4 regions of the Ensifer sp. EB106-03-01-XG145 genome follow, and region 4 is predicted to be linked to each of the others. Evidence: predicted binding sites of a transcription regulator. Region 4 holds the regulator's gene; each other region holds the start of a gene.
The links. Region 4 encodes PhoB, which activates phosphate uptake and scavenging genes when phosphate is short. Its sites were predicted from a motif close to TGTCATNNANCTGTCAT; they were not measured.

Region 1: the regulator PhoB is predicted to act here: its motif matches at 2,264-2,280, upstream of AC3WWH_RS23635 (DUF1045 domain-containing protein).
Region 2: the regulator PhoB is predicted to act here: its motif matches at 5,091-5,107, upstream of AC3WWH_RS11740 (DUF1868 domain-containing protein).
Region 3: the regulator PhoB is predicted to act here: its motif matches at 3,611-3,627, upstream of AC3WWH_RS16975 (DUF1045 domain-containing protein).

Annotation. Positions count from the first base shown of each region.
Region 1 is NZ_JBYTEC010000011.1:93,523-100,837, reverse strand. It holds gene phnN (phosphonate metabolism protein/1,5-bisphosphokinase (PRPP-forming) PhnN) at 1-334, opposite strand, end outside; gene AC3WWH_RS23640 (alpha-D-ribose 1-methylphosphonate 5-triphosphate diphosphatase) at 331-1,470, opposite strand; gene AC3WWH_RS23635 (DUF1045 domain-containing protein) at 1,472-2,179, opposite strand; gene phnE (phosphonate ABC transporter, permease protein PhnE) at 2,307-3,824, opposite strand; gene phnE (phosphonate ABC transporter, permease protein PhnE) at 3,834-4,796, opposite strand; gene phnD (phosphonate ABC transporter substrate-binding protein) at 4,978-5,883, opposite strand; gene phnC (phosphonate ABC transporter ATP-binding protein) at 5,970-6,812, opposite strand; gene AC3WWH_RS23610 (YciI family protein) at 7,075-7,315, opposite strand, start outside.
Region 2 is NZ_JBYTEC010000003.1:226,317-233,631, forward strand. It holds gene AC3WWH_RS11710 (hypothetical protein) at 1-339, opposite strand, end outside; gene AC3WWH_RS11715 (acetyl-CoA C-acetyltransferase) at 353-1,534, opposite strand; gene phaR (polyhydroxyalkanoate synthesis repressor PhaR) at 1,759-2,337, shown strand; gene AC3WWH_RS11725 (hypothetical protein) at 2,541-2,942, opposite strand; gene rpmF (50S ribosomal protein L32) at 3,293-3,478, opposite strand; gene AC3WWH_RS11735 (glutathione S-transferase family protein) at 3,636-4,283, opposite strand; gene AC3WWH_RS11740 (DUF1868 domain-containing protein) at 4,305-5,039, opposite strand; gene mtgA (monofunctional biosynthetic peptidoglycan transglycosylase) at 5,144-5,917, opposite strand; gene AC3WWH_RS11750 (polyprenyl synthetase family protein) at 6,063-6,977, shown strand; gene hisC (histidinol-phosphate transaminase) at 6,982-7,315, shown strand, end outside.
Region 3 is NZ_JBYTEC010000006.1:171,470-178,784, reverse strand. It holds gene AC3WWH_RS16995 (trimethylamine methyltransferase family protein) at 1-780, opposite strand, end outside; gene mnmC2 (tRNA (5-methylaminomethyl-2-thiouridine)(34)-methyltransferase MnmC2) at 1,035-1,766, opposite strand; gene AC3WWH_RS16985 (NAD(P)/FAD-dependent oxidoreductase) at 1,806-2,945, shown strand; gene AC3WWH_RS16980 (PRC-barrel domain-containing protein) at 3,115-3,504, opposite strand; gene AC3WWH_RS16975 (DUF1045 domain-containing protein) at 3,771-4,571, shown strand; gene puuE (allantoinase PuuE) at 4,699-5,628, shown strand; gene uraD (2-oxo-4-hydroxy-4-carboxy-5-ureidoimidazoline decarboxylase) at 5,628-6,131, shown strand; gene AC3WWH_RS16960 (ureidoglycolate lyase) at 6,228-6,734, shown strand; gene uraH (hydroxyisourate hydrolase) at 6,794-7,156, shown strand.
Region 4 is NZ_JBYTEC010000001.1:463,991-471,305, reverse strand. It holds gene argF (ornithine carbamoyltransferase) at 145-1,062, opposite strand; gene AC3WWH_RS02325 (aspartate aminotransferase family protein) at 1,163-2,362, opposite strand; gene AC3WWH_RS02320 (GcrA family cell cycle regulator) at 2,784-3,305, shown strand; gene phoB (phosphate regulon transcriptional regulator PhoB) at 3,374-4,057, opposite strand; gene phoU (phosphate signaling complex protein PhoU) at 4,317-5,030, opposite strand; gene pstB (phosphate ABC transporter ATP-binding protein PstB) at 5,081-5,896, opposite strand; gene pstA (phosphate ABC transporter permease PstA) at 5,910-7,232, opposite strand; gene pstC (phosphate ABC transporter permease subunit PstC) at 7,229-7,315, opposite strand, start outside.

The DNA.
Region 1 (7,315 bases), on a different contig from region 4:
CCGGCAAGGCACCGCGGCTGCCGTTGACGATAGCGGTCATGCCGTTTCGCACATTCCGTAGCACCACGGAGGGGATGCCGTATTTGAGGCCATGCGCGTCCCAGAAGACGGCGAAGGCGCCGTCCTTCTGCATGTCGACGAATTCGTCTTCCGAGACGCTTTCATGCACCTCTCCGCCGGCATCCGACGGGCGGGTGATGACGCGCCGGACGAAATGCACGTCGTGACAGTCGGCAAAATGCCGGGCGGCAAAGCCCATGACGCTGTCCTTGCCCGCACCGCTCGGTCCGACGACGACGACGAGTGCGCCTGCACCCTGTTCGCTCGCGCTCATGCGACACGCCGTCCTTCGCGCCAGACGGAGCGCACGACCGGAATGCCTTGCCTGCGGTGGACGCGGGCGATGTCTGCGCGCAGGCCGACTGCGACGCGGCCGCGGTCGTCAAGGCCGACGGTACGGGCCGGTGTCGAGGTCACCATCGCGATCGCCTTCGGCAGGTCGATGGCTTCGACTTCGTCGGAAAGAACGAAGGGCGCGTGGATCAGGCTGAAGGGCACATAGTCCGACGACAGCACGTCGAGAACGCCACGCTCCGCCAGGTCTCGGGCGGCGATGTTGCCGGAGTGCGACTTGCCGCGCACGATGTTCGGCGCACCCATGAGAACGCTCAAACCCGCGCGGTGTGAGGCTTCCGCCGCTTCGAAGCTCGTCGGGAATTCGGCAAGCTTGATGCCGAAGCCGACCGATTCTTCGACGTGGTCGACGGTCGCGTCGTCATGGCTGGCAATCGTGATGCCGCGGGCGGCGCAGGCCTCCGCCAGCGCAGTGCGATGCGGGCCGGCATATTTCGCCGAAAGCGCCTGCTGACGCTCGACGAAGCGGGCGAATTCCGCGTCGGAAAGGCCGCGCTTGGATTTGTAGTAGAGCGTGTACTGGTCCATCGTCTGGAACTGACGCTGGCCGGGCGCGTGGTCCATCAGCGAGACGAGCTTGACCTGTGGGTCGTTCCGGAAGTCCTCGTAGTGATCGAGCACGTCGGAGGTCGAGACCTCGCAGCGCAGGTGGATCAAGTGGTCGGCGCGCAGCCGACCTTCTTCCTTGGCCTGCGCGAGGGCGTCGGCCATGCTGCGCATCTCACCCTTCTGGAAACCGCCGTCTTCGTCGGAGCCGAGCCGCAGGCAGTCGAAGACCGTGGTGATGCCCGAGGTGACGACCTGCGCGTCGTGCGCCTGGATCGCCGCGATCTTCAGCCAGCGCACGCCCGGGCGCGGCGAATAGTGGGCCTCAAGGTGATCGGTGTGCAGTTCGATGAGGCCGGGAATAAGGTAGTCGCCTTCGAAGTCCTCGCCGCTGGCGACCGTCCCCCCGGAGATATCGGCAATCTTGCCGTCGCGGATCAGCACCGAGCCGTCGAGGATACTGTCCTCGAGGACGATGCGGGCGTTGGTCAAAACCTGTTCTTTGCTCATCTCATGCAATCTTTCGTTGGGTGTCGCTGCCGAGCGGCAGCAGGGAGCGGACAGTAAAGGGGGCGCCGCGCTCCGGTTCGACGAAGAGCGCGACTGACGTCACGTGAAGCGGTCTGCCGATATGTTCGGCAAAGGTGGATGCGAGCGCCGATCGCATGACGCCGCTGGTTTCGGTGGGCACCGGACCGGTCAAAGTCAGATGGAACTGAAATTCTTCGAATACATAGGGATAGCCCCATTCCCTCAGGTAGCGCCTCTGGCGTTCCGGGAGGCTCTCCGGCTTGCGCCGGGCGAAGTCCGCCTCCGACAGCGGCGCGCGGAACGGGTCGAAGCGGTAAACGGCATCTTCGGCCAGATCCTGCAGTTCGGCAGAGAGAGCGGACGGTACCAGGGCGAAGAACGGGCCGAGCTGGTGCAGGACGATTTCAGGGATTTCGAAGGGATCGAGGTCAGCGGCGAAGCATTCAAAGATGCTGAGGAGTTCGTCTTCGTCGCGGCCCTCGGCAAGCTCGAAGGGAGCCTTCAGCGTTCCGTGAAAACCGTAGCGTCGCGGGTCTGCTGTCAGTGTGCGTTGCGTCGCTTCGTCGATCCCGGCGATCGTCGGAAGAGCAAGATCCTGGCCGGTAAAGGCGTCACGGCCAAGCCAACGGGACGCGGTCTGCGACAGCCGGTCGTCCGCCGGCGGCGCGAAGTAGATTGCATAACGCACGGTCTTCACTTTCTTGTAGCGACCGGCCCGCCGGGGAGGCGGGTCGATTGTTTGCGGGATGCGATGCGCAGCTAGCCGATTTCCATGACAACATCATGATGGCGGACGCGCAAATGCTTGGCTGTCGTCAATGTGCCCTGCGACCCATCAGGCGTGAACGGCACGCGTTCGAGATGCTGTCGAAAATAAAGACAACCAGCAAGATCAGAAGCACCATGTAGGCGACATTTTCCCAATCGGAATTGGTGCGCATTGCTTCCCAGAGCTTGAGACCGATACCGCCCGCGCCGACGGCGCCGATGATCGTCGCCGAACGGGTGTTCGATTCCCAGAAATAAAGCGCCTGGCTGGCAAAGACCGGCAACACCTGCGGCAGCACGCCGAAGCGCTGTACGGCAAGCGGCGCGGCGCCCACCGACTTGACGCCTTCGCGCTGCTTGTCGTCGATATTTTCCAGCGCCTCGGAATAGAGCTTCCCGAGCGTGCCGGTGTCGGTGAAGAAGATCGCCGAGATACCGGCAAGCGGTCCGGGGCCGAAGGCGCGGGTAAAAAACAGCGCCCAGATGAACATATCGACCGACCGCAGGAAGTCGAAGAAACGCTTGACCAGTTGATTGGTCATGAAGCTTGGCGTGATGTTGCGGGCTGCGAGGAAGCAGAGCGGGAAGGCGATCAGCGATGCAAAGAGTGTGCCGACGAAGGCCATGACGACGGTCTGCAGGAGCTTCGTCCAGACATCCAGATGCTGCCACTCGGCGTTATAGAGGATGTTGTTCCAGGCAAGCGAGAGGTTCGAGCGGGACGGATCGATGCGCTCGCCAGATATGATGAGCGAGGCGACCTCGCCATAGCTCTTGCCGAAGAAGGGCGAGTTGGTGTCGAAGAGGAAGTTCGCCCAGCCGAAGAAGCGATTGCGGATAGAAACCTCGTCGCCTTCGACTTCCGCCCAGCCGGTGGCGCCGAATGCAAGCACGATCTTCTCGCCCGGACGCTTCTGCGTCGCCCAGGTGGGCAGCGTGCCCTGCGGCATCACCCTGTCGGCGCCATCGATGGCCATCACCAGGGTCTCGCCGCCATGCGTCGCCTTGACCAGGCTGTCGGCGATCTCGATCCTGGTTGAGCGGTCATAGGTCACGACGACTCGGGTCAGGACTTCTTCCGTGCGGGTTTCGACGCGGTTTTGAGCTTCGGCCGTGGTGGTGCCGCCGAGTGCTGAACCGGGCGTCATGAAGCTGAAGGACGAGCTTGCCTTCGGCTTTGCCGCCTGCGTCGTCGACGCCGGAGTTTCCACGCGGCGCGTCACCGTCTCCTTGTCGAGTTCCACCCAATCCGGATCGGGATTGGGCCCGAGCGGCGAATTGCGCTGATAGTTGAGGCTCATTGTCCGGTCGGAGGCGATGTGGATCTCGGGCCGCACCTCGTAGGAGACCCAGTCGGCGAGATAAGTGCCGGCGATACCCCAGTTGGCGTTTCCAAGCACCTGACCGATCGAGAAGAACCACCAGCTGAAGATGAGATAGACGACAATGCCGCCGGCGATCGTTGCCGTGCGTACACGCTTGGAGGTCGAGGATTTCAGGAGCTCGGGATGGCGGGCCGCGATCGCGTCCATCTCCATCGGGCTCAGTCGTGTGGTCGTGGTCATAGCGCGCACCTACTGGGCAAGCTGGAAGGCCTGTTCGCCAACGAGGCGACGGCGAAGCCAGGCGGAAAACTGGTCGACGGCGAAAATGGTCGCGAACAGCAGGATGACGATCGCAAGCGTTTTCGCCTGGTGGCCCTGGCCGATCGAAAGGCGCAGCAGCTCGCCGATGCCGCCGCCACCAACGGCGCCGATGATGGTCGAGGCGCGCACGTTGATTTCGAGGCGCAGCAGGAAGTAGCTGGTGAAGTTGGGCAGCACCTGCGGCACCATGCCGAACCAGACGCGCTCGATCCAGTTGCCGCCCGCAGCACGCAGGCCCTCATCCGGTTTCATGTCGGCGTTTTCGACCACTTCGTAGAAGAGCTTGCCGAGCGCACCGACCGTGTGGATCGAGACCGCGGCGATCGCGGGAATGGGGCCGAGCGAGAGGATGGCGAGGAAGAAGCCGGCAATCACCACTTCCGGAAAGGCGCGCAGGATCTCCATGATCCGGCGAACGGTACCGCGGATCCACGGATTGGGCATCAGGTTGCGCGCTGCGAAGAAGCAGAGCACGAAACCGAGTGCCGTGCCGATGATCGTCGAGAAGATCGCGATGTTCACGGTCTCCAGCATCTTGTCCAGGTATTCGGGGATATAGAAGCTGTCGGTCAGGTACAGCCGGCCGTCCGGGTAGTTGTATTTGAAGCTGCCGTCGTCATAGGGCGAGGGCAGGTCGAACATGGCACGGAAGATTTCCAGTCCGTCACGCGGTGCGAGATCGCCGACGAAGTCGAAGAAATGCGGCAGGCGATCGAAGAACTTGCCGGCGTTGGAATCGTTGGCGAACCAGAGCGAGCCTGAGAGCGCCAGGAAGAGGATGCCGAAGCCGAGCCAGGAGTAAAGCCGGCGGCGGGAACTCAGTTCCTGCCAATGGCGCTCGATGACGGCGCCGTTGTCGCTCAGATTCCGCGGGAGCAGGGAAGTTGCCATGACCGTTCCGGCTCGCGCCGGCCTCTATGGCATTTCAAGGAAAAGCACGGAGCGGCTTTCCGTCAGGAAATGCGTGAAAACAAAGCGGTAGGGTATGGTTGAAGGGCTGGTGTCGAGCACCCCTTCAAACAGTGAAACGCTGGCCGTTTGGGCGGCCAGCGTTCCCGGAAGATGCGGTCTATCAGCCGCCGATCGTTGCCTTGCGGGCGTCGATGATCGGCTTGTAGAAATCGGAGTTGACTTCGGTGTAGCCGGTGAAGTCACCGCCCTGGATGGCGGAGAAGCAGGCAGCGTCGGTCTTCGGCAGGTCGACCATGAACTGCTTGAACTTCGCCTTCATGTCGTCGTTCATCGAGGTGCGCACGACGATCGGGCCGTTCGGGATCAGTGGCGACTTCCAGAGCTCGACGAGGTCGTTCATGTCGAGGATGCCCTTGTCGACCATCTTCTTCAGGTTGCCCGAGGTGTAGCCGTCCTTGAATTCGCCGACACCCGAGCCGAAGGTCGTGCCGGCATCGAAGGTGCCCTTGACGACTTCGAGAACGAGGTTTTCGTGACCGCCGCCGAAGCCGGTTTCACCGAAGAATTCCTTGACCGGCGCGCCGATCGCTTCAGGCAGGGTGACGAGCGGGACGAGGTAGCCCGAGGTCGAGTCCGGATCGGCGAAGCCGAGCTTCTTGCCCTTCAGGTCTTCGAGCTTGGTGATGCCGGAATCCTTGCGGGCAACCATGATCGAGTGGTAGCCGGTCGAACCGTCGGTCTGAACGGTCGTCAGGATCGGCTCGACGGCGTCAGCCTTGGCGAGGTAGATCTTGGCATAGCCGGAAGCGCCGAGCTCGGCGTAGTCGAGCGTGCCACCGAGCAGGCCCTGGATAACGCCGTCATAGTCGGCGGCCGGGAACAGCGAGACCTTCTCTACGCCGATGGCAGCCGGCAGCTTGTCGACGAGGCACTGGAAGTTGCGCAGGCGGTCGGCTTCGTTTTCGCCGCCGAGAATGCCGATGCGGAATTCCTTGAGGTCTTCAGCCTGGGCGTGGCCGACGAGGGCGAGGAGCGCGACGGCGCCCAGCAGAGCTTTCTTCAGCATAAGGTTCTCCCGTGTGTCCGGCTTGGCCGGATCCTATTCGGTTTCAAAGAGGTGCCCTTGACGCGGGCTTTCGATCCTGGCGGGCGTCAGATGCCGGCCAGTGCCAGCGGCTTGAGGCCGGCAGATGCCGTTTCTTCCTGCGGTTCGGCCGCCGGAATGTTGATACTGGTGGAGGTCATCGATTCCTCGATGCCCGTGTCGGCGCCGTAGATCTCGGCAACCGCTGCCGCCGTCAGATCCTTGGGCTGGCCGTCGAAGACGACGCGGCCATGCGCCATGCCGATGATGCGTTCGCAATAGTTGCGCGCGGTATCGAGGGTGTGGAGATTGGTGATGACCGTGATGCCGTCGCGTTCGTTGATGTCGCGCAGTGCGTCCATGACGATTTTGGCGTTCAGCGGGTCGAGCGAGGCGATCGGCTCGTCGGCGAGCAGAACCTTCGGCTGCTGCATCAGTGCGCGGGCGATCGCCACGCGCTGCTGCTGGCCGCCGGAGAGCGTGCCTGCGGGCTGAAGTGCGGTCTGTTCGATGCCGAGGCGCTCGAGCGCGCCGATCGCCATGATGCGTTCTTCGCGGGTGAACATGTTGAGGATGCTGAGCACTGTCGAGCGGTGATTGAGACGACCGAGCAGAACGTTGGTGAGCACGTCGAGGCGCGGCACCAGGTTGAACTGCTGGAAGATCATCGCGCAGTCACGCTGCCAAGTGCGCAGTGCAGCGCCGCGAAGCGACGAAACCTCACTGCCGTCGAAGACGATCGAACCCGAAGACAGGTCGACGAGACGGTTGATCATGCGCAGCAGCGTCGACTTGCCGGCGCCCGAACGGCCGATGACGCCGACCATCTGACCCTGGGGGATGTCGAAGGTAACCGAACTTACGGCTGTCTTCTTGCCGAACTGGCGGGTTACACTCTTCAACTGAAACATTTCTAGCAGGTCCTCTTTCGGGGAGACCGGTCATCGGTATGACACCTGCCATATCGGCGCTTCATGAAAGCGAAATGTCAGTTTGTTGTAAGTTCTGTTACAGTTCACACCCGCGCGGGCTGGGTTAATCAAAAGTGAACGATATCGCGCCGGTGGGTGCCCGATTGGCCACCTCCCGCAAGATTGCAGCTTGAGATTCGGCTGGATCGAGGGCGGTCGCCTGATCGCGTCCTAGCACAGTAACGCCAGGCGATTCCTGGCTCTACGGTCCAGGCTCCAAGGTTGCCCCCGGAACATAGAGCGCAATCGGTCGGATCTCGTAGATCGCCGTTGGATTGCTGCGTCGCAGGTCGCGTGCCGCTGCGATGGCCGCCTCGATCGTCGGGAAGTCCACGACATAGAGGCCGAGAAGCTGCTCTTTGGTTTCCGCGAAAGGGCCGTCTGTGACGATGCCTTCGCCCTTGCCCCTCAGTGTCATCGCACCTTCGACGGGGCCGAGCCGT
Region 2 (7,315 bases), on a different contig from region 4:
CTTCTTCATCAGCTTTTCGCCGACCTGTCGTCCGTAGAGCTCGGCGGCAGCCTGGAACTGAGGCGTCGCGAGCATAGACATACCCACCTCGCACTTGGTGAGCGCGAGGTTCATCATCAGACTGGAGAGCTGAACGAGCGACGCTTTCAAAGCACCGCTGTCATCGTTCAGGGCCGCAACTATCATGTCCTTGAAAACGACCTCATCGTCCGAGGTCGTATGTTCCAGCATGCACTGAACCAACCGCGCCTCGTCGAGACGCGCGGGATTGGCATGTGCGGAAACGATCGGCGAACCGGCCAGCAAGAGGGAAAATGGAACCCACCTGGCGCTGTTCATGCCGCCAAACCGATTAGAGCCGTTCGACGCACATGGCGACGCCCATGCCGCCGCCGATGCAGAGCGTTGCAAGCCCCTTGGAAACGCCGCGGCGCTTCATTTCGAAGAGCAGCGTGTTGAGCACGCGGGCACCGGAAGCGCCGATCGGATGGCCGATGGCGATCGCGCCGCCATTGACGTTGACGATCGACGGATCCCAGCCGAGGTCCTTGTTGACCGCGCAGGCCTGTGCCGCGAAAGCCTCGTTGGCCTCGACCAGTTCGACGTCTCCGATCGCCCAGCCGGCTTTCGCCAACGCCTTGCGCGAAGCCGGGATCGGGCCGGTGCCCATGACCTGCGGATCGACGCCGGCCGTTGCCCAGGAAACGATACGGGCGAGCGGCTGGATGCCGCGCTTGGAAGCCTGCGCTTCGGTCATCAGCAGCGTGGCCGCGGCGCCGTCATTGAGGCCAGAGGCGTTGCCGGCGGTGACCGTGCCTTCCTTGTCGAAGGCCGGACGCAGCTTCGTCATCTGGTCGAGCGTTGCGCCATGGCGGATATATTCGTCCTGGTCGACGGTGACGTCGCCCTTGCGGCCTTTGACGATGAAGGGAATGATCTCGTCGGCGAACCGCCCGGCCTTCTGTGCCGCTTCGGCCTTGTTCTGCGAGGCGAGCGCGAAGGCGTCCTGCTCTTCACGGCTGAGCTGCCACTGGCGGGCGACGTTTTCGGCGGTGATGCCCATGTGATAGCCGTAGAAGGCGTCGGTCAGACCGTCCTTGATCATCGTGTCGATCATCTTGAAATCGCCCATCTTCACGCCGCCGCGAAGATGCGAGCAATGCGGCGCCATCGACATGGACTCCATGCCGCCGGCGACGATGATATCCGCATCACCGGTTGCAATCTGCTGCATGCCGAGCGCCACGGCACGAAGACCGGAACCGCAGAGCTGGTTCATGCCCCAGGCGGTTTTCTCCTGCGGAAGACCCGCCTTCATCGCCGCCTGACGCGCCGGGTTCTGGCCCTCGCCGGCCTGCAGGACCTGGCCGAGGATCACCTCGTCGACCTCGCCTGCCTCGACGCCTGCGCGCTCGAGCACGCCCTTGATGACGGCGGCGCCGAGTTCGTGCGCCGGTGTGTTGGCGAATGCACCGTTGAAGGATCCGACCGCGGTACGGGCGGCGCTGGCGATCACGATGGAGGGATTGCTCATGGGACGTTTCCTCAGATCTTTCTTGCCTAATGGAAGCAGACTGGCAAAGCGCGCGGCGCAAGTCAAACGCCTTGATGCGGTGCCACAAAACCGTCACCCAAGACGCAACCGCAAGATTTCGCACTTGCGTCGCCGCAACGCACAAAGACATTGTCAGCGGCGCTCTTTTGCGGATACTCTGAAAAACGCAATAAAGACGGGATGATGGGTGAGAGGAGACCCTGATGGCGAAGCACGAAGGCCAGATCGTTATAAAAAAATATGCGAACCGGCGGCTCTACAACACCGGGACCAGCACCTATGTCACGCTCGACGACCTGGCTGTCATGGTGAAGAAGGGCGACGATTTCATCGTCCAGGACGCAAAGTCCGGAGAGGACATCACCCATTCCGTGCTGACGCAGATCATCTTCGAGCAGGAGTCCAAGACCGGCAACACGCTGCTGCCGATCTCCTTCCTGCGCCAGCTGATCTCGTTCTACGGCGACCAGATGCAGATGGTGGTGCCGAGCTATCTCGAGCATTCGATGCAGGCTTTCACCGAGCAGCAGTCGCAGATGCGCGAGCAGATCAACAAGGCCTTCGGTGACACGCCGCTCGGCAAGAACCTGCAGGTTCCGTTGCAACTTGTCGAAGAGCAGGTCCGCCGCAATACCGAGATGTTCCATCAGGCGATGCAGATGTTCTCGCCCTTCATCACCGCCCCGCCGGTGAAGGAAACCAAGAAGGCCGAAGCCAAGGATATCGACGAGCTCAAGGAACAGCTTCGCGCGCTCCAGACCAAGCTCGACAATCTCGGCTGAGCGCATTCTTCTTGCAAAGGCGGGTGTGAGTCACCCGCCCAATTCCCGTCCAGCAAACCATGTTTTGAATTGGGCCAACGCCCCGGGATCGATCGTGACCTAAAGCGCGTCGCGATCTTTCAGATTCGCGCCTTGCGCTTTAAGTTCTTGATATTTCGCATGTCGTTGTCGCAAAACCGCTGCGCACTTTTGCGCTACAGGCTTTAAAGGCCGATCGACACGTCCCGTCCGGCCGAGCGCATCGAGACGGCGAAGCCGGCGATGACGTCGATGAAGCTGATCGTCATCAGGATGAAGAAGAGCTGGGTTGCCGCCGGCGCCAGCAGCAGGAATTCGATCAGGAAGGCGATGAACAGAATCATCGACAACAGGTGATCCATCAGCGCACGCGTGCTCGTGCGGGTCGCCTTCAGCAATTCGACGAAGAGCAACAGCAGTGCGACGACGATCAGGAGGTCGCCGAAGCGCATCGTCCAGGTCGCGCCCGACAGCATGGACAGCGACAGCATCTCGGCGTTCAAGCCGGCAATACCGCCGAACATTCCGATCATCGCGAGATTGTAGACAACGAACGGCAGGATCAGCAGCGGAACGGCAGCGAGCATCGGGCACGAACTCCTTTGCCGCGTCTTGCGGCGTCTTCAGGCCTACTGCATGTTTCCTTTAATCGTAGCCGGTTAAAGGACAAAAACATGCAGCAATTCAAAGTGCTACAGCGACCTTTGCGCGTCTGATAAGACGCGCGGCGCTGTAGAGCGCTGTGCGTTCGCATGAACGCACCAAGGACGCTCCAGCACTTAGGGTCTAGAGCATCTCTCCGCTTCCAGTGACTTCACCTTGGCGCGTGATGCTCTAGCTCCTGCGGATAACACAGGGTCCAAGCGAGAAAATGTCAGACGCAAAACAAAAGGGCCGGCAGAGCCAGCCCTTTGAACCATTCCACGAACGGAAACGCTTATGCGTTTTCCTTCGGGGTCAGAACCTGACGGCCACGGTACATGCCGGTCTTCAGGTCGATGTGGTGCGGGCGACGCAGTTCGCCGGAGTTCTTGTCTTCGACGTAGGTCGGCGTCTTGAGAGCGTCAGCGGAACGGCGCATGCCACGCTTGGACGGGCTCGTTTTTCTTTTAGGTACAGCCATTTCATTCTCCACTTATCGGGCAAACACTGTTCAGCAGCCGAAATGGCCGTGTTAAACAGATGTCAATCACGGAAATTTGGCGCGCTTATACATGGGCAACTGCTGTTTGACCAGTCCCCAGCCGCAATTTTTCGACTCAAGATCTGGCGGCGCCGATTCAGACCTCGTCATCGGGAACGACCCACGGCTCGGCGCGGGCAGCCTCTTCCCACTTCCGGAAAGCGAAATGTGCCTTCACCCGTTGCATGTAGCCGAGCGTTTCTTGATCCGCAACGAGATCGTAGACGTCGAAGCGGTTGACCACAGGCGCGTACATTGCATCGGCCGCGCTGAAGGATCCGAAGAGGAACGGCCCGCCGGAGTGGGCAAGCGCCTCCTTCCAGATCTGCTCGATGCGCACGACATCAGCGCGAACGTCGGCATCCACCTGAAGCGCCCGCCTCTCCCGGCGGATGTTCATCGGGCAGGCACCGCGCAGCGCCCTGAAACCGGAGAGCATCTCCATGGAATAGCTGCGGGCCCGGGCGCGGGCCTGGCGATCGGACGGCCAAAGCCCGGCGTCGGGAAAGAGCTCGGCGACATATTCGATGATCGCCAGCGATTCCCAGACGAGCAGATCGCCGTGGCGCAGCAGCGGCACCTTTCCGGTCGGCGAGATCGCGCGGATATCAGGATTGCCGGCCGCGAAATCGAAGGGAATGACCACGTCCTCGAAGGCGATGCCCGCGGCGGTCATCGCCATCCAGGGCCGCATCGACCAGGACGAATAGTTCTTGTTGCCGACGTAAAGGGTAAGTCCGGTCATCTACATTCCTTGATGCTGGCCTTAATTGCTGGCCGTGATTGCTGATCTGTCCGAGAAAACGATCAGTTCCTCGAAATGGTTCATGTCCTCGAACGAGCAGAAGGCCGGCGGATCGAGCTCGATCACCGGCGCCCGCTCCCTGAGGCAGGCGAGTTGTTCGCTCAACATTTCCTGCCAGCGCGGCAGTGCCGCGTCATCGAGCCAGTCGATGACATAGGCGAAGGTGATGTGAAACGCATAGTCGTCATGATCAGGATGGCGATAGCCGAAGACTTCGGCGAAAGCATCGCGCCAGGCCTTGAGGCAAGCCCGATCGGCGACGCTGTCGCCTTCAAGCGCGAGACCGGTTGGCGTGATCTCGGTCACGCGGGCACGGAAGGGCTGCAACGGCGCAAAGTGCCTCAGCCGCGCACAGTAGTGTTCGGTCATCACATCGATCGGTGTATCGAGCGCCATGTCGACGGGCCAATAGGGTAGCCTGCGACGATATTCGATGATGCCCTGGAAGATCGTCATGTGCAGGCTGGACGGATGCGTGAAGGCGAACTGCCCCGCCTCGGGCATCGCCATCAGACGCTCGCGCACGGCAAGCACGGCCGTCTCGGACGGCGATCCGGCGGTGACGTGGGAGACGACCGTGTTGCCCGGCTCACGCAGGAAGCGGCCGTCCGTGGCGTAGCGGGTTCCGAGATGCTTCGGCGGAATGGTGTCCGCGTTGCGGCCAAAGGCGAGAAGCGAAGGGGAAATCGAGGTCATGGGAGCGATCGGGCCTTTTGAATGGAGAGAGGGCCCAGATGGCAGAACTCTACGAAGCCAGGATGACATCCCCCGGCAACCGCATCCAATGAAAAGGTCTGATCTCAATCATAAAGGCAGGTGATGTAGCCGCCGGAGCGGCTGGCGCGACGCTCGATCAAATTCGCCAGACGCTTGAGCCCACGGCCGGGTTTGCCGGCATTGCGCTCTTTCGGGTTGGGCAGCGAAACCGCAAGCAGTGCGGCCTGCCGGCGCGAGAGCTTCGCCGCGGAAACGCCGAAATGGTGGCGGGCCGCCGCCTCGATACCGTAGATCCCATCACCCCATTCGGCGACGTTCAAATAGATCTCCATCATCCGCCGCTTGCTCCAGACGAAATCGGCAGCGACCGCCAGCGGCAGCTCCATGCCCTTGCGCAGGAAGGAGCGGCCGTTCCAGAGGTAGAGGTTCTTGACCGTCTGCATCGGGATGGTGCTGGCGCCACGGGTCGATTCCCCTTCAAGCGCATCCTCGACCACGCCGCGCATCTGGCCCCAGTCGACGCCGTCATGGGCGCAGAACTGACCGTCCTCCGACATCATCACCGATTGGACGAGCACCGGCGAGATGTTCTCGAAATCGACCCATTGGCGGTCGTAGCCGCGAAGCAGAACGAGATCGCGCAGCATCAAGGTGGAGACCGGGTGGACGAACTCGACGAGATAGAGAACGATCAGCACATAGGGCAGGGCAACGAAACCCAGGACAGCCAGGATGATCTGGCGGCGTTTCTTGCGCAACGTCCGGCGAAGCGAAGACCAGCGACTGGAAGGCACTTCGCCCTCCTCGCGCGCTTCCGGAACGACGTTCACGGCCTGACTGTTCACCTCGCTGTCCATCCGCTTCTCTTAGTGCATGGTCCGGCAAAGTTGAACGGGCTTTCTGGTAAAAGGCAAGGCGCCCAGGCGGCTGTCCCAGGGAAAGCGCGCCGCTGCGACACGAATCCCCGTTGAAAGCCCTCTTCGCCCGTGCCAAAGAGCGCGCATGAGCCAGGACACATCGCCCTTCACCCGCCGCCTCGCCGGCAATGCCCGCGCCGTCGAAGCTCTGCTCGAGCGCCTGCTCGGCTCGGCGACGGCGGTCGACGAGATTGCGCGACCAGCAAACCTGCTCGCGGCCATGCGGCACGGCGTGCTGAACGGCGGCAAGCGGCTGCGCCCCTTTCTGGTGATCGAATGTGCGGATCTTCTCGGCGGCAGCTTGGATGCATCCTTGCGCGTCGGGGCGGCGCTCGAATGCGTCCATTGCTATTCCCTCGTCCATGACGACCTGCCGGCGATGGACGACGACGATATCCGCCGCGGCCAGCCGACGGTGCACAAGGCCTTCGACGAGGCAACCGCGATCCTCGCCGGCGACAGCCTGCTGACCTTCGCCTTCGACATCATCGCGGCCCCCGAAACGCTGCTGACGGACGGCCAGAAAGTGGAGCTGATCCTGGCGCTCGGACGCGCCGCCGGCCACGGCGGCATGGCTGGCGGACAGGCGCTCGATCTGGCAGCAGAGAAGTCGCCGCCCGACGAGGCCGGCATCGTGACGCTGCAGGCCATGAAAACCGGCGCCCTCATCCGCTTCGCCTGCGAAGCGGGCGCCATCGTCGCCGGCGCATCGGAAAACGACCGCGCCCGGCTTCGCCACTTCGGCGAAAAGATCGGCCTTGCCTTCCAGCTCGCCGACGACCTGCTCGACCTGACCGCTGACGCAGAGACCATGGGCAAGGCGACCGGCAAGGACGCCGCTCGCGGCAAAGGCACGCTCGTCGCGCTGCACGGCCAGGCCTGGGCAGAGGAGCGGCTGGAGCAACTGGTCGTAGAAGCCGAAGCCCTGCTCGCGCCCTATGGCGAGCGCTCGGCCATTCTCGTCGACACCGCCCGCTTCGTCGCCAACCGCAGGAACTAGCCCCGTGAGCAAATACTGGTCGCCGATCGTCTCGAAGCTCAAGCCCTATGTGCCGGGCGAGCAGCCGCGCATCGCCAATCTGGTGAAGCTTAACACCAACGAATGCCCCTACGGTCCCTCGCAAAAAGTGCTCGACGCGATCGGCGCTGCAGCAAGCAGCGATCTCCGCCTTTATCCCGACCCGCTGGCGCTCAAGCTTCGCCAGGCGATCGCCGCGCGCTATGGCGTGACGGCGGAGGAAGTCTTCGTCGGCAACGGCTCGGACGAGGTGCTGGCCCATATCTTCGCCGGCCTCCTGAAGCACGACTCGCCGCTGCTCTATCCGGATATTTCCTACA
Region 3 (7,315 bases), on a different contig from region 4:
CAGCATCGGTCCGTCGAGGCGTAGCGGAGAGGAGGTGTTGATGATGGTGAACAGCGAAGGCTCGCGCTCCATCTGCTCCATGGAGATGCCGCGGCCGATGCGGGCGATCTCGATGCCGTCGGTGTTGCGCTGCTTCCCAAGCGAATAGGCGTGGAAGACCTTGTCGGTAAGCTTCACCATGTCGGAGAGGCAGTCGAGGTGGCGGACTGAGGCATGCAGATCGACCGGCTCGACCGGATAGCCGCCGGTCGTGTGCACGATGTCGTAGGACTGGGCGAGCTTTACCAGCTTGCGGAAGTCTTCATGGTTGCCGGTGCGGCGGCCGCCATCACGATCGGCGACGAAGGGCGCGCTGGCGATCTGGGCGAAGACGAGATTGTTGCCGCCGATCGCGACGTTGCGCGCCGGGTTGCGGGCGTGCATCGTGAAGGCCGGAGGCACGGAGGCGATCATGTCCATGATCAGCCCGCGGTCGAAGCGCACCCGGTCGGTGCCGGGCGTCACATCGGCGCCTGCGGCCTTCATCCGGTCGCGTGCTTCCGGCAGGATGATGTCCATGCCGATCTCTTCGAGGATGGTCAGCGACGCGTCATGGATCGCTTCGAGCGCATCTTCCGAAAGCACCGTGGACTTCGCCAGCGTATTGACAAGATTGAGGTATTTTCCGCCCGCGGACTTGCGGGACCGCTCGGCGCCGCGGCCGCCTGGCCTGCGTCGCCGCTCCAGCGGGGTCGAGGCCGCATCACCGGTTGCTGCATCGGGAAACTGATCGTCGTTCATGAAGGACCCACCGTGTTGCCGATGGGGTTGTGTCGCAGATCCGCAGGCGCGATGGCCCGCCATTTGCGACAGTTCAGTTCTCTTGTGGAGTAAATCGTTCCCGCTGACGCATTTTCGCAGGGCGATGGCGCAACCGTTCAAGACACGTTGAAATCGGGGGGAGCGCCTACAGCGCCGCGCGTCTTATCAGACGCGCAAAGGCCGCTGTAGCACTTTGATTTTCTGCATGTCTTTGTCCTTAAATCGAGGTCGATTTAGGGAGACATGCAGTAGGGGCGGTCGCCCCGCAGCATCTCGCGCTTGCCGGCGAAACCCTTGCGTTTTTCGACGACGAAGCCGGCGGCCTGAAGATTGCGGCGGACGAAACCGGCGGCGGCATAGGTCGCGAAGCTACCGCTGGGCGCGGTTTTTTCGAAGACGTGCCGCATCAGCTCTTCCGACCACATGTCGGGATTGCGCGAGGGGGCGAAACCGTCGAGATACCAGGCGTCGAACGGATGTTCGGTGCGGGCGACACCTTCGAGCGCCGGACCGCAGACGACCGTGAGGGTGACGCCGTCGCCAAAGTCGATGCGGACGTCACCGTCGGGGTCTGCCGGCCAGCGGGAGACCAGGGCCAGCCGTTCCGCATCGATTTCCGGCCAGTGGCTGAGCGCACGGGAAATCTCGTCGGCGGCCATGGGAAATCGCTCGAATGAGACGAAATGCAGGCGGTCGCCGGCTCCAGCGGTTGCCTTCCACTGGCGCCATGTCTCGCAGAAATTGAGCCCGGTGCCGAAGCCCAGTTCGCCGATGCGGAAGGTGCCCGTACCGACCCAGCGCTCCGGCAGGCCGTTGCCCGAAAGGAAGACGTGACCGCATTCCAGCCGCCCATCGGTGCGGCAATAAAAGTGATCGCCAAACTCCCGGGAATAGGGCATATCGCCCTCGTGCCAATCAAGGTTTTGGTGCGCTGGCGGGTCGATCGGGTCTGCTGGTCCTGTCATGGCAAAGGCGATAATCCGCCGGCCGGAGAAGGTCAATCGATGAGCGAGCTTTTGGTCGTCGGCGGCGGTATCATGGGGCTGTGGGCCGCCCTTTCCGCCGCGCGCAAGGGCATGACGGTGCGGCTCGTCGAGCAACAGGCCATCGGTGCCGGCGCGAGCGGCGGCCTACTGGGCGCGCTCATGCCGCATATGCCCGACCGCTGGAATGCCAAGAAGCAATTCCAGTTCGAAGCGCTGGTGTCCCTCGAAGAGGAGATCGCGCAGCTCGAAGCCGAGGCGGGGGTGTCGACCGGCTATCGCCGCACCGGGCGGCTGATGCCGCTCGCCAAGCCGCACTTACGCGACATTGCGCTCCGGCATGAACAGGACGCACGACAGCAATGGCGCGCGGGCGACCGGCAATTCTTCTGGCATGTCCAGGAGGAAGGCCCGCAGGGTTGGCCAGGCACGGAGGCAACGGCGCATGGCGTCGTTTTCGATACGCTGGCCGCGCGGGTGTCGCCGCGCCGCACGCTGTCGGCCCTGCGTGCCGCCCTGTTGCAGTTGCAGAATGTTCAGATCGATGAAGGCTCGGGCGTGCGCATCCTTCCGGCGCACGGCAGGGCCGAGCGTGACGATGGCAGCCGGCTCAGCTTCGACCATTGCATCATCGCTGCCGGCATCGGCAGTTTCCCGCTGATCGATGCTGTGTCGGGGCCGCTGAAAGCGACGAGCGGCACGGCGGTCAAGGGCCAGGCCGCGCTCTTGAGGGCGGATGTCGATCCAGGCCTGCCGGTTATTTTCACCGATGGCGTCTACATCATCGCTCATGACGATGGCCATGTGGCGATCGGCAGCACCAGCGAGAACAGCTTTGCCGATCCACTGTCCACGGACGAACAGCTCGACGATCTCCTTCGACGCGCCACGTTGCTGGCGCCGTGTCTGGCGGATGCGGAGGTGGTCGAGCGCTGGGCCGGGCTCAGGCCAAAGTCGGCGGGGCGCGAACCCATGGTCGGGCGGCACCCTGATCATTCGAACATTTCCGTGCTGACCGGCGGCTTCAAGGTGAGCTTCGGGATTGCGCATCGGTTGGCGCGCTTCGTTGTCGACGAGATCGCCGGTCTCCCGACGCTCGATCTGCCGGAATCCTTCCTGTGCCGGAACCACATTGCGGCGCTTCGCGAGAAGCATCTCTAGAGCATCCCGCTCTCAAGTGGAATCACTGGAAGCGGAAAGATGCTCTAGATTCAAAGTGCTAGAGCGTCCTTTGTGCGTTCACTTGAACGCACGGCGCTCTAGGATCGGGCATAGGAAAGGCCCCGCCGCTGGCGGAGCCTCGAATATTCAGACATTCGAAAGTCCGACCTTACATCCAGTAGGGCGGTACGCCGTAGTAGTCGTAGACGCGACGGCCGTTTTCCTCGTTCCAGTTGTATTCCTCGTTGCCGCGATATTTCGGTGCGCGCTCGACCTGATCGCGCGTCACGTCGGTGCGATAGCCGCCGAGGTTTTCGTCATAGGTCAACTTCGCCCAGGGCAGCGGATAGTGGTCTTCGCCGAGGCCGAGGAAACCGCCGAAACCGAGCACGGCGTAGGCAACGCGACCGCTGCGTTTTTCGATGATCACGCGCTCGATCGAGCCGATGTGCTTGTTGTCGGAGCCATAGACCTTCGTGCCTTCAACCTTGTCGCTTCCGATCAGGTCATGGGTTTCCTTGATCCGGGCATCCTGCAGGTTTGCGTTGTGATAGCTCACGCTTCTTCTCCATCCTTGATTGTTACCTTGAGGGAACGGCCGTTGGGCTGGATGGTTCCGAAAATCCGGCGCAAGCCGGCGGGATCGCGTGGTTTTGCAGGATCCACTTCGTCAATCTGTCACGCAAATCACCTAAGACGCGGCCAATAGATCACGATGATCCCGAGCCGGATCGGCACTCATAAGCGTGATCGATCTCATTGGAGCGGGGCGGAAAACCGCAGGCATTTTTCCTCATCCCGCTCGAACGGATACCGGAGCCAGACATGCGCTACGCCATTTGTTTTACGCCGCCGATGGCCGACCCGCTTTCCGCGGTTGCCGCAAGCTGGCTTGGGCGCAACGTCTATTCCGGCGAACCGACGGAACTGCCTTCGGTTGCGGGCCTGAGCTCTGCCGACATCGCCTACCATACGGCCGTACCGCGCCGCTTCGGTTTCCATGCGGTGATGATGTCGCCGTTTCGTCTGCATCCGGATATGACGGAATCACAGCTCCTGAAGGCGCTGATGCATTTTGCCGGCGCGCAGACACCGTTCGAAATCGATCGCCTGGAGGTCGCCCGCATCGGCCGGTGCTTTGGCCTGATGCCGCAGGTCCCGAGCACCGCGATGCATCTGCTGGCCGCCAATATCGTTCAGGAGTTCGATGCTTTTCGTGCGCCACTCAGCGAAGACGAGATCGAGCGCTCCGATCCGGATCGGCTGACCGCACCGCAGTTTTCCAACCTGCACCGCTGGGGCGATCCTCATGTGATGGACGAGTACCGCTTTCACATGATGTTGACTGGCCCGCTCGCGTCGGACGCGATACGCCAGGTCGAGGCGCCGCTTCGCGACCTGTTCGAGCCATGCCTGGCGACGCCGCTTGCCATCGGCAGCCTTGCCCTCTTCGTCGAGCAAGAGACCGGCGCGCCCCTGCGCGTGCATTCGCAGCACCCGCTCGGCAAGATCTCCACGAATGCGCGCGCCGAGCGCGCCAAGCGCGTTGCCGCCGATCCCTCTCTTGGTTCGGGATCGATCCGGCCCTTGCCGCTCATCGTCGCGGCATTGATGGCGCATCGCTAGTGAGAGCGCAGAATTCAGCCTTCGTCTCATTCCGAACTCGTCGCCCAGCAACCCTTCGCGGGTAGATTTCGGTATCGACAATCCGGTCGGCGGTGATACCGTTCTGGAAAAATCGAAGGGTGATTTGATGTCTGAGACTAAGTATCCGCGCGACCTCGTTGGCTACGGCCGCAATCCGCCGAAGGCAAACTGGCCGGGCGATGCGCGCATTGCCGTGCAGTTCGTGCTGAACTACGAGGAGGGCGGCGAGAGCTGCATTCTCGATGGCGACGCGGCGTCCGAATGTCTGCTGTCCGAGATCGTCGGCGCGCAGCCCTGGCAGGGACAGCGTAATCTCAACATGGAATCGATCTACGAATATGGCGCACGCTCCGGTTTCTGGCGGCTGTGGCGCATGTTCACGAGCCGTAACGTTCCGCTGACGGTCTACGGCGTGACGCTCGCCATGGCGCGCAATCCGGAAGCGGTTGCGGCCATGAAGGAAGCCGGCTGGGAAATCGCCAGCCACGGCCTGCGCTGGCTGGAATACAAGGATTTTCCGGAGGAGGTCGAGCGCGAGCATATCCGCGAAGTCGTCCGTCTGCATACGGAACTGACCGGCGAGCGCCCGCTCGGCATCTACCAGGGCAAGCCTTCGGCCAATACGCTGAAGCTGGTGCTGGAGGAGGGCGGCTTCCTCTATTCCTGCGACAGCTACGCCGACGAACTGCCCTATTGGGTGCCGGGGCTGCCGGCCGACAAGCCGCATCTGATCATCCCCTATACGCTCGATGCCAACGACATGCGTTTTGCCACCAACCAGGGCTTCAACTCCGGCGACCAGTTCTTCACCTATCTCAAGGACAGCTTCGACGTGCTCTATGAGGAAGGCCGTCAGGGCGATGCCAAGATGATGAACATCGGCCTGCACTGCCGGCTCGTCGGCCGCCCTGGCCGCGCCGCAGCCCTTGCCCGGTTCATCGATTACGTGATGTCGCACGATAAGGTCTGGGTGCCCAGGCGCATCGACATCGCCAACCACTGGTACCAGCACCACAAGCCGGAAGGGACGCTCTGATGTCCGACCGCGACGCCTTCGTCGCCCGTTTCGGCGGCGTGTTCGAGCATTCGCCCTGGGTGGCCGAACGCGCTTACGATCGCGCCGCGGCGGCGGGTTTGATGGCGGGCAACGTGCATTCGGCGCTCTGCCAGGCTTTTCGTGCGGCGTTGCCGCGCGAAAAGCTGCAAGTGCTGCGCGCCCACCCGGATCTCGCCGGAAAGCTGGCGATCGCGGGCAAGCTTACGGCAGACTCGACCGCCGAGCAGGCGTCTGCTGGCCTCGATCGGTTGACGCCCGAGGAACATCAGCGCTTCACGGCGCTGAACGATGCCTACACGAAGAAATTCGGCTTCCCCTTCATCATCGCCGTGAAGGGGCTCACCAAGGGTCAGATTCTCGCCTCCTTCGAAAGCCGCATTGACAATTCGCCCGAAGAGGAATTTGAAACCGCTTGCGCGCAGGTGGAGAAAATCGCCCGCCTGCGGCTGCAGTCGATGCTTCCTGGAGACGAAAATGCCTGACAAAACCGTTCGATACGCGTCCTCGCTCTTTCGGAGGACCGTCGAACTGGAGTTGACATTGTCGAATGCCGTGGAAACCTGCGAGGTCCACGCCTGATGTCGCGCCTGCTTACCATCGAACCGCTGACGCGCGACGCCTTTGCACCCTTCGGAACCATCATCGAAGCCGATCCGGCGACGATGCGCTACATCAACGGCGGCAACACGGAACGTTTCCACGGGCTGGCGCGCGCCGATGTGGTCGGCGACGGCGCCAATGTCATCATCAATATCTTCCGCGGTCAGCCGCGCGCTTTTCCCTATGCGGTGACGATGATGGAGCGCCACCCGCTCGGCAGCCAGAGCTTTTCACCGCTCGACGATCGCCCCTGGGTCGTCGTCGTCGCGGAAGACGAGGACGGGCGTCCGGGCACGCCGCGGGTATTCCAAGCGAGCGGCAAGCAAGGAGTCAATTACGGCCGCAACGTCTGGCATCACCCGCTGATGTCGATCGGCGCCGTCAGCGATTTCCTGATCGTCGATCGCGATGGGCCGGGCAACAATCTTGAGGAATACTTCTACGACGAGCCCTTCGTCATTGAGAGCCCCAATCTGGCGGTATGAGGAAATCGTGTGCGGTCTTCCGCGCCCATCCCGTGCCAACTGATGAATGAGAGGATAGGATGAGCAGCACCGGCAGACTGACGACCCACGTTCTCGACACCGCGCTCGGCAAGCCGGCCGAGGGGCTGCGCATCGATCTCTACTGGCTCGAAGGCGAGGAGCGGCAGTTGATCCGCACCGTTCATACCAACAGCGACGGGCGCGTCGACGGGCCGATGGTCGAAGGCGTCGGCTTCATGGTCGGCAATTACGAGCTGGTCTTTTATGCCGGCGACTATCTGCGCCGGTCAGGCGCGACGCTGCCGGAACCGGCCTTCCTCGACCGCATCCCATTGCGCTTCGGCATCGCCGATCCGGCGAGCCACTATCACGTGCCGCTGCTGCTTTCGCCCTATGGGTACTCGACCTATCGGGGGAGCTGAGGCGTAAGGGGTCTTGCGCTCGCTTCGCGTTTTGCCGAAAGGGTCACTCCAAGCTCCCTCATCCTCGCCCTTGTGGCGGGGATCCAGCGACCCGAAGTCTGTCGGGTCAAAAGACCTTTCAGCCCAAGGACTTGGGCTGGCTAGATTCCTGTGACAAGC
Region 4 (7,315 bases):
ACCACCCGTGGCAGTCGGCGCTTCACTGTTGCCAGGAGCGCCCTGCAGCCGCCTAGATCGTGTCGCACGGCGGCAATGTCAATAGCCGGCCTCACAGCCGCCGAAGCGCTGCGCCATCGCGCTCACCGCGGCGCTCGCAAGGGCCTAGACGAGCCCCATGCACCAGGCGATGATCGACTTCTGCGCATGCAGGCGGTTTTCGGCCTCGTCGAAGACCACCGACTGCGGACCGTCGATCACCTCGTCGGTCACCTCCTCGCCACGGTGCGCCGGCAGGCAATGCATGAACAGCGCATCGGATGCCGCTTGCTTCATCAGCGCCTCGTTGACCTGATAGGGCTGGAAGACGTTGTGGCCGCGGGCACGATGCTCCTGGTTCATCGACACCCAGGTGTCGGTGACAACGCAATTGGCGTTGGCGACCGCCTGCTCGGCATCGTGACACAGCAGGATCTCGCCGCCGTTGTTGCGGGCCCAGTTCAGGATCTTGTCCTGCGGCTCGGAGCCGAGCGGCACGGCCATGTTCATGCGATAGCCGAAGCGGGCGGAGCCTTCGATCAGCGAGTGCAGCACGTTGTTGCCGTCGCCGGTCCAGGCGATCGTCTTGCCCTTCACCGGTCCGCGATGCTCCTCGAAGGTCATGATGTCGGCCATGATCTGGCACGGATGGGTGTCATCGGTCAGGCCGTTGATGACGGGTACCGTCGCGTGTTCTGCCAATTCCAGCAGGCGGCGATGGTCGGTGGTGCGGATCATGATCGCGTCGACATAGCGCGACAGGACCTTCGCCGTATCGCCGATCGTCTCGGCGCGACCGAGCTGCATCTCCGTGCCCGAAAGGAACAGGGTTTCGCCGCCGAGCTGGCGCATGCCGACATCGAAGGACACGCGGGTGCGGGTGGACGGCTTTTCGAAGATCATCGCCAGCATCTTGCCGGCGAGCGGCTTCTCGGCGGTTCCGGCCTTGGTCGTCGCCTTTCGGACGCGGGCATCATCGATGATCGTCCGAAGATCGGCGGCCGTCATGGCCGAAAGATCGAGAAAGTGTCTGGTGCCTGCCATCGTACTCGGTTCCTCAAAAAATCGAACCTATGTGCGCCACGCAGCGGCGTGAACGCACGAAGGTCATTCTACCATCCTGGGTCAGTCTTGGCCCTATCGGTCAGGCCGCAGCGTTACCACTTGCCTTCCGCACTGCTTCGGCGGCGCGCTCGATGCGTGCGAGGCCCTCGCGTGCTTCCTCCGCCGTCACCGTCAACGGCGGCAGCAGGCGCAACACGTTGTCGCCGGCCGGCACGGCCAGGAGCTTCTCGGCGCGGATCTCCTTCAGGAGATCCGCCGAGGGGCCCTTTACCTTGATGCCCAGCATCAGGCCATCGCCGCGGATATCTTCGATGATATCGGGATAGCGATCCTTCAGCGAAGCAAGACCCTGGCGGAAGACGAGCGCGACGTCGCGCACATGGGCGAGGAAGCCATCAGCGAGGATGACGTCGAGCACGGCGTTGCCGACGGCCATCGCCAGCGGATTGCCGCCATAGGTCGAGCCATGCGTGCCCGCCACCATGCCGGCGGCCGCCTCTTCCGTCGCCAGGCAAGCGCCGAGCGGGAAGCCGCCACCGATACCCTTGGCAACGGCCATGATATCCGGGCGGATGCCCGTCCACTCATGGGCGAAAAGCTTGCCGGTGCGGCCGACGCCGGTCTGAACCTCGTCGAGGATCAGGAGCAGGCCGAATTCGTCGCAGAGGGCGCGCAGTTCCTGCATGAATTCCTTGGTCGCGGGACGGATGCCGCCCTCGCCCTGGATCGGCTCGATCAGGATCGCGGCGGTCTCCTCGGTGATCGCATTCTTGACGGCTGCGAGGTCGCCGAACGGAACCTGGTAGAACCCTGGGGCCTTTGGCCCGAAACCTTCAATGTACTTTTGCTGACCACCGGCCGCGATCGTCGCGATCGTGCGGCCGTGGAAGGCGCCCTCGAAGGTGATGATGTGAAACTTCTCCGGCTGGCCTTTGGCGAAGTGGTAGCGCCGCGCCGTCTTGATCGCGCATTCCAGCGCTTCCGCACCGGAATTGGTGAAGAAGACCCGATCAGCAAAGGTTACGGCGGCCAGGCGGCGTCCAAGACTTTCCTGACCGGGAACCTCGTAAAGGTTGGAAAGGTGCCAAACCTTCTCGGCCTGCGCCTTCAGCGCCTCGACGAGATGCGGATGCGCATGGCCGAGCGAGTTCACGGCAACGCCGGCAGCGAAGTCGAGATAGCGCGAGCCGTCTTCGGCGATCAGCCAGACGCCCTCTCCTCGCTCGAAACGCAACGGCGCGCGCATGTAGGTATCGTAAAGCGGCGTGGTTGCAGTCATGCGAGGCTCTCCTTCACTCCAATCGGCATCGGTCCCGCTGCTTCATGCGGCCCGATAAAAATCAAAAATGCCGCCTTTCGGCGGCGCAGGCACTATTCCTATTTCGCACTGCAATGTCAACAAAACCAAGCCTTGCAGCGCGGTAACGAGATCCATTTCCCTGCGACGAAAAAATCGGCCGGAAGGGCTTGCAAAAATGCAACGCTGATCGAGCAAGTTGGGGAAAACTACGAATTCGATTCGGCGTGATTCCCCGGACTCTTGCCACGGAGTCCGGCGGTCAGTACGTTAACATTCAATTACTAGACGCATGCGGCGGACCTAGTCACCAAAAGAGTTATCGCGTTTGCAACCTCGAGATTCAACCGGGGTGCGGTGAGGGATTCTGCCATCCCCAACGCTGAGAACGGAGAGTGCAGAAATGAACTGGACTGACGAGCGGGTGGAGAAACTGAAGAAGCTTTGGTCCGAGGGCCTGAGCGCAAGCCAGATCGCGGCACAGCTCGGCGGCGTCAGCCGTAACGCTGTCATCGGCAAGGTTCATCGCCTGAGCCTTCCCGGCCGCGCCAAAGCCGGCGGCAGCACCACTGCGGCAGCCCGCCCGAAGCGGCCGACCTCGGCGCCGCGCGCTCCGAACTACGCCTCGCGCGTTTCGACCCGCACCGTTGCCCGTCCGTCCGGCGCCACCGTCCTCAAGGAAGAGATCGAAGTCGATCTCGTTGCCGAGCAGGATTTCAGCATCCAGACCGACGTGGTCGTGCCGATGTCGCGCCGCCTCGAGCTGACCCAGCTCACCGAACGCACCTGCAAGTGGCCGATCGGCGACCCGCTGAAGGAAGAGTTCCACTTCTGCGGCAACGATTCCCCGGAAGCTTCGCCCTATTGCAGCTTCCATGCGCGGCTTGCCTACCAGCCATCCGCCGAGCGCCGTCGGATGCGCTAAGGATCCGCACAGGACCAAAACGAAAGGGGCCGATCGGCCCCTTTTTTATTGACTTCTGTTTGCCCTTCTCAGCTTTCGAGCGAGTAGCCGGCGCCGCGCACGGTGCGGATGACATCAGGCATGGTCGAGAAGTTCAGCGCCTTGCGCAGGCGGCCGACATGCACGTCGACGGTCCGCTCGTCGACATAGATGTCGTGGCCCCAGACGCCGTCCAGCAACTGCGAGCGCGAGAAGACACGGCCCGGAGAGGACATCAGGAACTCCAGCAGGCGGAACTCCGTCGGCCCCAGGCGAACTTCGCGGCTGCGACGATGGACGCGATGGGTTTCCCGGTCGAGCTCGATGTCGCCGCAGCGCAGCAGCGTCGAGAGAACTTCGGGCTTCGCCCGACGGAGCATCGCCTTGACGCGGGCCATCAGCTCCGGCGTGGAGAAGGGCTTGACCACATAGTCGTCGGCCCCGGTCGCGAGACCGCGAACGCGCTCGCTTTCCTCGCCGCGCGCCGTCAGCATGATGATCGGCAGCCGCTCCGTCTCCGGGCGCTGGCGCAACCTACGGCAAAGCTCGATGCCGGAGACGCCCGGCAACATCCAGTCGAGGATCAGAAGGTCGGGCAGGCGTTCCTGTAGCCGGATCTCCGCCTCGTCACCCCTGAGGATCGTATCGACGTCGAAGCCTTCAGCTTCCAGATTGTAACGCAGCAGGACGCTCAGCGCCTCTTCGTCTTCGACCACGGCGATTTTTGGCAACATCAGATAACGTCTCCTTACCGCGAGCGCCGCGCGGGTCCAGCGGACCGGCCGGCACTCAGACACTCTAAATCTGGAGCACCCCCGCCAATTTCAAAGGCGGTGCGAAAAGCCGCATGCTTCAGATGCAGGAATTCGGGGCCGCGACCGAAGCCGCGACCGGATGATATTCATGGGGCATGCATTGCGAACGGCGCGTTTAACGCCAGAGCGGGATGAGGAAAAGTGTATGCGGTTGTCCCCCGCATCCCGCTCCAACCTTCTAGTCGTTGACCGAGCCCAACGTCGACGTGTTGTCATCCTTCGGGCGCTCGCCCTCCGGCTGGGCACCCGTCGCCATGTAATAGATCGTCTCGGCGATGTTGGTCGCGTGGTCGCCAATACGCTCGATGTTCTTGGCACAGAACAAAAGATGCGTGCAGGGCGTGATGTTGCGCGGATCTTCCATCATGTAGGTGAGCAGCTCGCGGAACAGCGAGGTGTAGATCGCGTCGATCTCCTCGTCGCGTTCGCGAATGCTGTTGGCCTTCTCCGGCGAGCGCGAGGCATAGACGTCGAGCACTTCCTTGAGCTGCACCAGAGCGAGCTCGGCGAGGTGCTCGAGACCGCGGGCGAGCTTGCGCGGGATGCCGGAGCCGGCGACCGCGATCACGCGCTTGGCGGTGTTCTTGCCGAGGTCGCCGACACGCTCCAGGTCGGAGGCAATGCGGATCGATCCCATGATCTCGCGAAGGTCGGCGGCGACAGGCTGGCGCTTGGCGATCGTCACGATCGCCTTCTCGCCGATCTGACGCTCGGCATCATCGAGAACGGTGTCGTCCGAGATTACCTTCTGCGCCAGCGCCAGGTCGGAATTGACCAGGGCGCGGACGGATTCGGCGACCATCTGCTCGGCGAGACCGCCCATTTCCGAGATGCGGCGCGTCAGGTACTTCAGTTCTTCGTCATAGGCGGACATGATATGCATGGACATGATCGTCGATCCTTACGGGCGCTTTCCAGTGACTGTTGCAGCCGTGATGGGCCTCAGCCGAAGCGGCCCATGATGTAATCCTGGGTGCGCTGGTCATCCGGGTTGGTGAACATCTTGTCGGTGTCGTTCTCCTCGACGAGATTGCCGAGGTGGAACATGGCGGTGCGCTGCGACACGCGGGCGGCCTGCTGCATCGAGTGGGTCACGATGACGATCGTGAAGTTCGTGCGCAGTTCGTGGATGAGTTCCTCGACCTTGGCGGTCGCGATCGGGTCGAGTGCCGAGCAGGGCTCGTCCATCAGGATAACTTCCGGGCTGACGGCAACAGCGCGTGCGATGCAAAGGCGCTGCTGCTGACCACCGGAAAGGCCGGTACCCGGCTCCTGCAGGCGGTCCTTCACCTCGTTCCATAAACCTGCCTTCTGCAGGCTGGTCTCGACCACCTCGTCAAAGTCCGCCTTGGTGCGGGCAAGTCCGTGGATGCGCGGACCGTAGGCGACGTTGTCGTAGATCGACTTCGGGAACGGGTTCGGCTTCTGGAAGACCATGCCGACGCGGGCGCGCAGTTCGACCACATCGATGGTCGGATCGTAGATGTCGTCTTCATCGAGCGTGATCTTGCCGGTGACGCGGCAGTTCTCGATGGTGTCGTTCATGCGGTTCAGCGTGCGCAGGAAGGTCGACTTGCCGCAGCCCGACGGACCGATCAGCGCCGTTACCGTGTTCTCGCGGATGTTGAGGTTGACGTCGAAAAGCGCCCGCTTCTCGCCGTAGTAGACCGACACATCCTTGCCGATCATCTTGAAGGGAACCGTGTTCATTTTCTGATCCAAGGCTTTCTCGACCGCTGCTTCTGACATGATGTTCATAGTAATTACCTCACTACCAACGGCGCTCAAAGCGACGTCGCAACAGAATGGCGCCAAGGTTCATGACGACGAGGAAGATGAGAAGAATGATGATCGCGCCGGAGGTGCGCTCGACGAAGGCGCGTTCCGCCTCGTTGGCCCACATGTAGATCTGCACCGGCAGCGCTGTCGACGGCTCCATCGGCGAACCGGGATAGTCGACGACGAAGGCGACCATGCCGATCAACAGCAACGGCGCGGTTTCGCCAAGCGCGTGGGCAAGGCCGATGATCGTACCGGTCAGAATGCCCGGCATCGCCAGCGGCAGAACGTGGTGGAAGATGGTCTGCATCTTCGAGGCACCGAGACCGAGCGCCGCCGAGCGGATGGACGGGGGGACCGCCTTCAAGGCCGCGCGGGTGGCGATGATGATCGTCGGCAGGGTCATCAGCGTCAGCACGAAACCGCCGACGACCGCTGCCGAACGCGGCATGCCGGCGAAGTTGATGAAGACGGCGAGACCCAACAGACCATAGACGATCGACGGAACGGCCGCGAGGTTGTTGATGTTGACTTCGATCAGGTCGGTGAGCCGGTTCTTCGGAGCGAACTCTTCGAGATAGATCGAGGCGGCGACACCGATCGGCAGCGACAGCACGAGCACGATCAGCATCATGTAGAACGAGCCGAGGGCGGCAACGCCGACGCCCGCTGCCTCAGGACGGCTGGAGGCGCCGAAGGTGAAGATGCCGGTGTTGAAGCTCTTCTTCAGGACGCCGGCGCTTGCGAGCTCGTTCATCCAGGTGACCTGCTGGTCCTTGACCTTGCGCTTGCTCTCTTCGACCTTGAGGTCGATCTGCCCCTTGTTGGCGGAGTCGATGTTGGCTTCTGCCAAAAGCGTGACCGGAATGGTCTTGCCGACGATGGACGGATCCGCCACGACCATGTCGCGCAAGAGCGTACGGGAGCTCGCAGAAACCATGTCGGTCGCCTGCTTGACCAGCGGCCGCTTGGTCGCATCGATGCCGAGCTGCTTGACGAGCGCATCACGCACCAGCAGCGGATAGTTGGCGGTCATCAGTACCTTGCTGTCGGTCGTGCGTTCGCCGTTGGGGTCGATGACCTTTTCGGTGAATTCGATCGGCAGCGTGATCGTCGTCTGCTGGAACGCGGTGTAGCCGTTGGAAATGACGGTCCACAGCAGCAGCGCCAGGAAGAAGAGACCGGTGCTGATTGCCGCAATGCCGTAGGCGCGGAACCGGCGCTCGGCGGCATAGCGACGCTTGATGCCGATATCGCGCTTTGCGGATTCAGGACGGGCGGAGATCCGGACGGTCGGGGAAGCGATGTCGGTCATTCGTACTGTTCCCGGTATTTGCGCACGATGTAGAGCGCGTAAATGTTGAGGCCGAGCGTGATGACAAAGAGCGTGATGCCCAG